Regions from separate parts of the Lysinibacillus sp. YS11 genome, predicted to be linked through region 2. Evidence: riboswitches for the same ligand, from Rfam matches in the RefSeq annotation. Region 2 holds a riboswitch; the other holds the start of a gene.
What was found. Region 2 has a riboswitch for S-adenosylmethionine ahead of LBYS11_RS18355 (methionine ABC transporter ATP-binding protein). Riboswitches for the same ligand answer to the same signal wherever they lie in the genome.
Positions count from the first base shown of each region.

Region 1 (5,015 bases), 2.0 Mb from region 2:
GCTCGAAGCAACGAATGATGAGGAATTCTTGTTAGCTCGTGCCAGACGGCGTATGGAAACAGCCAATGCACAATTTATGGTAGCAAATAGCTCTCAGTCTTTATATGGGGGGGATGAACCTCATTGGATTGTACCTGCCGATGGACAGCCTCTTAAAGTAATGGGCAAGCAAAAAACAGCAGAAGCTTTAATGATGTATTTACAAAATCAATAAATGTGAACTGTGTAGAGAAATATTTCTACACAGTTTTTTCTTGTCTAAAAGGTTAGCATCCTATAATATTTACTTAACGGTCGGTAAAAAAAGGAGGGTAATAATGGGAAATAAAGAACAAACTTTTCACAAAATTATAGAAATTGCTTATGGGATGTTTGCGGAAAATGGATTTGAAAAAACAAGCTTAGCAATGATTGCTACAGAGGTCGGTATTTCAAAACCAGCCATTTACTATTATTTTCAATCAAAAGATCAATTAATCGCTTTCATATTTGATGAATTGTATAAAGAAATTCAACATGATGTCGCTGTGGATTATAAAGAGCTTTCTTCTGCTAATTTTAAGGAGGAATTACTTAAGCTAGGCTATAAATCTATTGAGGCACAGGACAAGGACCCTTATTTTAATAAAATATTTAATCAATATGTACTATTAGCGGCCCGCGATGAAAACTATAAAAGACAATTAGTAGAGCTAGAAACCAGCTTTTTAACGAGCTTTGTTGCTATCCTACGATATGGCGTACAGCTAGGCGTGCTAGAGGATACTCCACATATAGAAGCGAAGGCACAGATGCTAGCCCTCGTCTATGATAATATCGGTAATTTCATGTTAACAGGCAACCAATTGAACTATAGGGCTATTTGGAAGGAGGCTGTACATAGCGTTATCCAAGGGGGCAAAGATGACAAAAAGAAATGATGATCGGCGCATTGAAGGTCTTGATTTTGCAAGAGCTCTCGCCATGCTTGGCATGTTCATTGTCAATTTTGGCGTCATAACAGGTTCTACAACGAATGGTTCAACATGGTTAATTGCCTTCCAACATCTTTTCGAGGGACGTGCTTCGGCCGTATTTGTCATGCTAGCAGGAATAGGGACAGCCTTAATGACTCGTCAGGCTAGAGAGAGTAAGGACCCAATCCTTCTTCGTCAAAATCGACTTACTTTGTGGAAGAGGGCGCTTTTGTTATTTACGATAGGGATAATATTATATGCAATCGGCTGGACAGGAGATATCTTACATTATTATGGCGTGTATATGTTTGTTGCTGCTTGGTTGATTGCCCAATCCAAGAAAATGATGATCTTCATAATCGGTGCCATCCTTATCCTTTCACAATGGCTTCAAATTCAATTTAGTTACCTTGCTGGTTGGCATCCAACATATGTGCTACTAGAGTATCTTGATTTTTGGACACCAGCAGGATTTATAAGAAATTTGATGTTTAATGGCTATCATCCACTATTCCCCTGGATTTGCTTCTTTCTGATAGGTATGGTAATGGGCACATTAGATTTAACAAATCATACATTAAGAAAAAAATTACTGGTGATAGGTTTATTGTTAGTCATCATGACTGAGACTTGTTCAACGTTATTCATTAAGATGACAACCATTCATTTATTAGATGTAGAGAGTGCATTGTATTTATTTGATACAGGACCGATTCCCCCGAATATGATGTATGTCCTATCTAATTCGGCTTCGGCTATTGTCATCATTGTTGGCTCCATCTATCTTGTAGAGACATGTAAAAATAAAGTTATTCAGTCTTTCATATTAACAGGACAAATGTCTTTAACGCATTATGTTGGCCATGTTGTTATAGGCATTGGAATACTAATTATTTGCCAAAAGCTGGAGAACCAAACACTTGCTTTTTCCATGCTGTATGCCTGCTGTTATTTTTTGGGATGTGTCGTTGTTTCTGTATGGTGGAGGACTAAACATCATCGAGGCCCACTTGAATTCATGATGAGGAAATGGAGCTTGTAATAAATTAATGGATTGCCATCTATTTCTCACTGACTAGGCATAAAATACTTTAGGTTTAGGGAGTCTTTTAATCTAAACGACATATTGCATAGTATTCAACTAGGTTTTCTAATATTTTGTATTGACATTCCTATAGCAGAATTATAGAATTATTTTCAAGAAACGCAGTACTCTTATCAAGAGAGGTGGAGGGACTTGGCCCAATGAAGCCTCGGCAACCGAACAACAGGTGCCAAATCCAACAGATGGTGTCTGAGAGATAGGAGGGGCTATCAATCAGTTTGATGCGTTGGCCTCTTTATGAACAATAAGGATAAAAAAGAAGGGGTGTATCGTATGGCTCAGTCAGTAAAAGTAGATGATAAGAAACTAGAGGCAATTGCGAAGGCGATTCAAAATCTTGAATTTGGTGAAGTGCATATTACGATTCAAGATGGTGTGATTGTGCAAATTAATAGGCTTGAAAAGCAGAGATTTCCGCAGAAAAAATAACAATGATTTCAGTAGAACTTATGTCAAACGGCCACCTATAAGCATGAAGGATTTCCTGTGCTTACAAGTGGCCCTTTTTTTGTGTAAAGGCTAGCTATAAAAGCTTTTTGGTATGGGACCGATATGACGGCGATGATAAAGCAAAGGCTCTTTTTGAGCATTTGTAATGTCTACGACCTGCCCAATAAAAATGGTATGGTCGCCAGCATCGATTTGCTGAAATGTTTTACATTGTAAATTAGCTGCTGTATCATGTAAAATCGGTAGTCCTAAAGAGGAAGTTGACCATTTTGCTTGTGCAAAGCGATCAGGGATTTTACTGGCAAATAGTGTACATAAATGCTCTTGATCACTCGCTAAAATATTGACCGCAAAATTTGGCGCAGTCGTGAAATAAGGATGGAGCTGAGATTTTTTATCGAGTGACCACAAAATAAGGAGCGGGTCGATTGAAACAGATGCAAAGGAATTGACGGTTAAGCCAATCGGTTTTGTGTCATGACATGTCGTGACAACTGTTACGCCTGTAGGATAATTACCTAATGCCAATTTAAAAGCAGCTACTAAATCTGTCATTCAAATCACCTCTTTATGAAATTAGTGAACGGAGTTTGTAGGTAAACGAAACTTTTTTTCATATCCTACTAGTAACTCCTTTTCTTGAGTAAATTTTAAACTAATCAAACATACAGGTAAAGGTAATGGGGAAAGAAAGGGGAATGGCCATGACTTTATATTTTGATCATTTGGTTCATCAAGTGGAATCACCAGAAAATATAAAGGTTTTCTTCAATAAACGAAATGTCCATACAGTGAATGGTGGGCAGCACACGATGTGGGGGACTTATAATACGTTAAGCTACTTTGGCTTAAGCTATATTGAACAAATTGCTATCTATGATCGTGATTTATTTGAGCAAGCGGCACAATACCCATATTCCCTACATTATACGTTTAAACGTGATCAAGAGCGCCAGGGATTTTCTCGAATTGCTCTGCGCACAAAAAATATTGAGGAAGAGGGTCGACGCTTGCGAGCATTGGGCTATGAAGTATATGGACCAGATGCATGTAGCAGAACAAGACCAGATGGCACTGTGGTAGAATGGAAGCTACTGCATTTTGGTAAGCCAGATCTGCCAATTGATTTTCCATTTTTGATTGAATGGGCGGAGGAAGATGAAGAGCGTTTGGTTCAATTAAAGGCAAGTGGTGCCATTGATGTCAAACAGGCTATAACGATGGAATCCGTCCAATTCTACGTCAAGGACATGCAGGCAACAGTTAAGCTGTGGCAAGAGGTGTTACAGCTACCAGTGCCTACGCAATATGAGCAGTATTTGTCACTACAGCTACCGAATATGCGCTTAGATTTCTATGAGGAAGAGAGCGCGATGACAATGACACTTGGTCATGTCAAAGAGGGACCATTTGGTGTGACATTAAAGGATCCTAAACGAACAAAGGAAACTTTAGTTTGCCCTGGTGCTTTTTATTGGATAAATCGATAATGAGAAAAGGCTGGGCCATAACTAACTGGGACCTTCATAAAGCTGAATAATCTTTAAATTAACAAACATGATAACTAGAAAAACCGAACTATTCCGAAACACTTCGTAAGCGTTTTAGTGGATAGCTCGGTATTTTTATGGGCTGAAACACTTTTGCTTCCGCCTTTTTACATAAGTATTGAAAAACAAAACCATCAATAGAATTTCTGATGCTGGCTACTTGCTTTCCTGTGGATTTAGCGTTACAGAGGAGACCCTGGAGCGAAATCACCTCCTCACCTTGCTAGAAAGTTTTAGCTAGTGACATGATCTTTAATTCAACAATATGGAAAAATCCACTTCATCAGAGAAGTGGATTTTCGTTGCCAATTATTATTCAATTGTCATTTTTCTCGGTGTTTCTGTACCTGTATACCAATCAAATTCAATTTCAAATGAATGCTTGTCGCCCTTTTTTGTATAGGAGTATTCGATTTTGAGCTGTTCACTTGGGCTGACAACTGTTGGCTCTGTGTCTTGAACAAAAGTGAATTCACCATTTTCTTTAAGCTTTTTTGCAAACGTTTCCAGTGTTGCTGCAAATTCTGCTACACTTTGTCGTTCTTTATGCTTCAAAATAACTTCAGTCATGGGTTTATTTTGTTTTTGCATCGAAATCCCTCCTTACGTCTTGTTACTTCTATTATAACATGGAGGGGGCATTCAGCTTATAAAACAATACAAAAAGCGGATGAAGGAAACGATGCATTTCCTAATCCGCTGCTAATCTGGAACTACACGGATAGTCCCATTACGCTTATAGTTTTACAACATTTGATGCTTGGGGTCCACGATTGCCTTCCACAACATCAAATGAAACCTTTTGACCTTCTTCAAGTGTACGGAAGCCTTCCTCCTGGATGCCCGTAAAATGAACAAATACATCTTCGCCATCATCACATTCAATAAAGCCATAACCTTTTTCATTATTGAACCACTTTACGATCCCCTGTTGCATAAGCATTCGCCTCCAAT
Region 1 is NZ_CP026007.1:1,647,361-1,652,375, forward strand. Features, by position in the region: gene LBYS11_RS07815 (phosphopantothenoylcysteine decarboxylase domain-containing protein) at 1-214, shown strand, start outside; gene LBYS11_RS07820 (TetR/AcrR family transcriptional regulator) at 318-920, shown strand; gene LBYS11_RS07825 (DUF418 domain-containing protein) at 904-1,998, shown strand; SAM riboswitch class I at 2,169-2,264, shown strand; gene LBYS11_RS07830 (YezD family protein) at 2,299-2,490, shown strand; gene LBYS11_RS07835 (flavin reductase family protein) at 2,581-3,066, opposite strand; gene LBYS11_RS07840 (VOC family protein) at 3,216-4,001, shown strand; gene LBYS11_RS07845 (amphi-Trp domain-containing protein) at 4,374-4,652, opposite strand; gene LBYS11_RS07850 (cold-shock protein) at 4,798-4,998, opposite strand.
Region 1: linked by a shared signal. The riboswitch ahead of LBYS11_RS07830 (YezD family protein) and the one ahead of LBYS11_RS18355 (methionine ABC transporter ATP-binding protein) in region 2 are both predicted to bind S-adenosylmethionine.

Region 2 (5,015 bases):
GAGCCGTTAGCACAAGAAAAATATTTAGTGAAAAATGCCAAGAAGATTGCTGTATTAGCTGCAGGATTAGCAGCACAACGCTTTGGTGCAAAACTTGATCAAGAGCAAGAAGTATTGGTAAACATTGCGAATATAGCTAACCAATTATTTGCAATGGAATCAGCTGTCTTACGTACAGAAAAAGCAATTGCTCGTGACGGTGCTGAAAAAGCACATCAAAAATTGCTATACACACAAATTTTCTGCCAAGAAGCATTCGCAGAAATCGAAAAAGAAGCAAAAGACACAATTCTTGCTTCAGCGGATGGCGATGCAGCCCGTATGACATTATCTGCACTGCGTAAGCTAACGCGTAATAATCCATATAATTTAATTGCGAAGAAGCGTGAGGCTTCCGTTAAATTAATTGATGCTGAAAAATATATTGTTTAATAGTGCAAATTTAACCTAGCTATCTGCAAAAGATAGCTAGGTTTTTTTATGAGATGGATAATTGTAAAAGGAGCGGATAAATTTGCACAACTGGTGGATAAACTTACAAAAAAGAGTGAAGTTCACCATTGAAAACAACTATGATGGTATACTACAGAAAAAGACAGAAGAGGAGCATTGTAATGACGATTCAATTTTTCCATTATCCGAAATGTACAACATGTAAAAAGGCACAGAAGTGGTTAAATGAGCATGAGGTTTCCTATGAAGAGGTACATATCGCAGAGCAACCTCCCACTAAAGAAGAATTAACAGCTATTTGGCAAGCTAGTGGACAGCCTTTGAAGAAATTTTTTAATACCTCAGGCATGAAATATCGTGAGTTTGGCTTAAAGGACAAGTTAGCAGAAATGACGGAGGATGAGCAGCTTGAGCTACTTGCTTCAGATGGCATGTTAATTAAACGTCCCATCGTGACAGATGGAAAAAAAGTTACTTTAGGTTTTAAAGAAGTAGATTTTGAGCAAGCTTGGAAATAACCGTATTAAACCTTGTATTTATAGGAGAAGTATGGCACACTGAAAGTGAATATATTACATATTTATGGAGGGGTTTTTTGCATGAGCACACCTAAAGACTTACGATACTCTGAAGAACATGAATGGGTAAAAGTAGAAGATGGAAAAGTACGTATTGGTATTACTCACTTCGCACAATCTGAATTAGGAGATATCGTATTCGTTGAGCTTCCACAAGTTGGCGACGAAATCAAAACAGATGATCCATTCGGTAGCGTAGAATCAGTAAAAACTGTTTCTGAATTATATGCACCAATCTCAGGTACTGTAGTTGAAGTAAATGCAGATTTAGAAGATAGCCCAGAATTCGTTAATGAATCACCATATGAAAAAGCATGGATGATCGTTGTTGAGCCTGCTGACGCATCAGAAGTTGAGAAACTAATGACAGCAGAGCAATACGAAGAAATGATCGCTGAATAAGACAAGCCATAATCGAAAAACGTCGGAAACTACCGGCGTTTTTTGTTATATAATGACTTATAAGTGGGGATCTCTAAATGGAGGTGGCGTAATGTTCGAGGGAAAATGCTTGATAGTAGAAGGGCGCTCAGATAAGCTACAAATTGAGCCTATTTTGAATGAGAATGTTACAATACTATGTACGAATGGTACAATTGGTGTGCATCAATTAGAAGAACTACTGGATCCCTATGAGGGCTGTGAGCTATTTACTTTTTTTGATGCAGATACTTCTGGTGATAAGCTACGTGCATTAATGGACAGACATTATCCAGAGGCTGAGCATCTGCGCACAATGCCAACATACAAGGAAGTAGAAACGACACCAAGAAAAGTGCTAGCAATGATTTTACTGCGTGCACATTTTTCAATCCATAATGAATATATTTTGTAAGGTTGCGTGAGTAAATGGAAGAATGGTCAATAGAGCAGTGGGAAGCGGCTAAACAGTCGGGAGAGAAAACTGCATTTTATTTATATACACCGATGTGTGGAACGTGTGCAGTGGCATCTAAAATGATGTCCATTATTGAGCAATTACTGCCACAGCTACAAATGGGTAAAGCAAATATCAACTTTTTGGAACACATAGCTTATGAGCATCAAATTGAAAGTGTTCCCTGTCTACTCATCAGTGATGGCGGAAAAGTGACAGAAAAGATTTATGCTTTTCAATCCGTACCATTTTTATATGAATTGTTAAAAAAATCAATTGACTGAACTTTACTAGCGTGGTAAAGTATCAAATATATTATTAAAACATTAAATATATCGAACTCTTATGAAGAGTGGCGGAGGGAAGTGCCCTATGAAGCCCGGCAACCATCACAATGTGAAAAGGTGCCAAATCACCCAAAGATTTTTCTTTGAAAGATGAGAGAACGGTTTAACGTATCATACGTGACCCCTTCTACTTGTCTGTGAGTGAAGGGGTTTTCTATATGAGAAAAGGAGTATTCGCTATGATCCAGCTTCAAAATATTACAAAGAAATACAAAACAGCAAATGGCGAATTAACAGCAGTCAAAGACGTCAACCTTACTATTAATAAAGGTGAAATTTTTGGCATTATCGGCTATAGTGGTGCTGGTAAAAGTACCATGATTCGTTTATTAAACGGTTTAGAGAAACCGACAGCAGGAACAGTAACGGTGAACAATCAAGAATTTTCATCGATAAAAGGGCAAAAACTTAGAGCAGCTAGACAAAAGGTAAGTATGATTTTCCAGCATTTTAATTTACTTTGGTCAAGAACAGTTGCCGAAAATATTGCATTCCCTTTAGAAATCGCAGGCTTCCCAAAGGCTCAACGTGAAGCGCGTGTGAAGGAATTAATTGCCCTTGTAGGCTTAGAAGGGCGCGATAAGGCATATCCATCTCAGCTTTCTGGGGGACAAAAGCAGCGTGTAGGAATTGCACGTGCATTAGCGAATAATCCAGAGGTTTTACTATGTGATGAGGCGACATCCGCACTCGACCCTGAAACAACGGATGCCATTCTTGATTTACTCGTAGATATAAATGAACGCTTAGGCTTAACAATCGTCCTGATTACCCACGAAATGCATGTCATCCGCAAAATTTGTCATCGTGTAGCGGTGATGGAGGCAGGCGAAATTGTGGAACGTGGTGAGGTATTACAAGTCTTCCAAGCCCCACAGGCGGCTATCACTAAGAAATTTGTATCTCAAATTACAGACACTAAGGAAACACAGGATACAGTAGCACAAATTAAAACAAACTATCCAACTGGACAACTTGTCAAATTGATTTTTGTTGGTGAAAAAACAGAACAGCCTGTCATCTCACATCTTGTGAAACAATTTGATGTAGAAGTAAGTATTGTTCACGGAAATATTTCGCAAACAAAAAATGGTGCATATGGTACATTGATTGTGCAAATTGATGGCTCTCAGACAAACGTCACTGAAGCCCTTCGTTATTTAAATACAGTGGAAGTACAGACGGAGGTGATTGAAAATGCTAACTAATCTCTTTCCGAATGTAGACTGGGAAAATATGTGGCAAGCTACGTATGAAACTTTATACATGACAGCTATATCAACGGTTGTGACATTTATTCTTGGGTTAGTCATTGGTATTGTTCTATTTCTAACTAGCCCCAATCAGTTATGGGCAAATAAAATCGTTAACTTTTTAACAGGATCACTCGTTAATATTTTCCGTTCCATTCCATTTATCGTATTAATTATTTTATTAATTCCATTTACGAAGTTTTTACTAGGTACAATTCGCGGTGCCAATGCAGCGTTACCTGCTTTAATTATCGGTGCAGCACCGTTTTATGCTCGTATGGTATTAATTGCGTTACGTGAAATTGATAAAGGTGTGATTGAAGCAGCCCGTTCAATGGGAGCAAAAACTTCTACGATTATTTGGAAAGTATTGGTTCCGGAATCATTACCAGCTTTGATTTCTGGTATCACTGTAACGGCTGTTGCTCTTGTAGGATATACAGCGATGGCAGGAATTATTGGTGCAGGTGGTCTTGGTAACTTAGCTTTCTTAGACGGCTTCCAGCGAAATCGCCAAGATGTGACATTAATGGCAACTATTTTGATCTTAGTAGTCGTATTTATTATTCAATGGATTGGTGATTTAATTACCGAGAAAATTGATAAACGCTAGCAAGAAAAAGGGGTTATTCCGGTTTTTACCGCTAACATATTTTAAACAAATAAAAGGGAGTGTCATAAATGAAAAAGTTATTAGCAGGATTATTTTTATCAATACTTGTACTAGCATTAGCAGCTTGCGGTACAGATAAAAAGAAGATGAAAAATCAGCATCTGGCGATCAAACAGATAACAAAGAAAACGTAACATTAAAAGTAGGTGCTTCTAATACACCGCACGCAGTTATTTTAGAAAAAGCAAAACCGATCTTAGCTAAAGAAGGCATAGACCTTGAAATTGAAACGTATACAGATTATGTTCTACCAAACCAAGATTTAGAGTCAAAAGATATTGATGCAAACTATTTCCAGCACATTCCTTACTTAGAGCTACAAATTAAAGACAATGGCTATGATTTCGTTAATGCAGGTGGCGTTCATATTGAACCAATCGGTATTTACTCTAAAAAATATAAAACGTTAGAAGACCTGCCTGAAGGCGCAACAATTTTACTTTCTAATTCAGTATCTGACCATGGTCGTATGCTGTCATTGCTAGAGGCTAAAGGCTTAATCAAATTAAAAGAAGGCATTGATAAAACAGCAGCAGAATTAAAGGATATTGAAGAAAATCCTAAAAACTTTAAATTCGATGCAAATACTGCCCCAGAAATGCTTGTACAAATGTACGAAAATGATGAAGGCGATGCAGTACTTATCAATTCTAACTTTGCCATCGATAACGGTTTAAACCCAATTGAAGATGCTATTTCTCTTGAAGATAAGGAATCTCCATATGTTAACATCATCGCTGTACGTGCAGGTGATGAAACAAAACCTGAAATTAAAAAATTATTAGAAGTATTAACATCTAAAGAAATCCAAGACTTCATTTTAGAAGAGTGGAA
Region 2 is NZ_CP026007.1:3,650,683-3,655,697, reverse strand. Features, by position in the region: gene LBYS11_RS18380 (acyl-CoA dehydrogenase family protein) at 1-432, shown strand, start outside; gene LBYS11_RS18375 (arsenate reductase family protein) at 615-971, shown strand; gene gcvH (glycine cleavage system protein GcvH) at 1,053-1,433, shown strand; gene LBYS11_RS18365 (toprim domain-containing protein) at 1,525-1,866, shown strand; gene LBYS11_RS18360 (thioredoxin family protein) at 1,881-2,192, shown strand; SAM riboswitch class I at 2,249-2,352, shown strand; gene LBYS11_RS18355 (methionine ABC transporter ATP-binding protein) at 2,435-3,463, shown strand; gene LBYS11_RS18350 (methionine ABC transporter permease) at 3,453-4,121, shown strand; partial or broken gene LBYS11_RS18345 (MetQ/NlpA family ABC transporter substrate-binding protein) at 4,190-5,015, shown strand, end outside.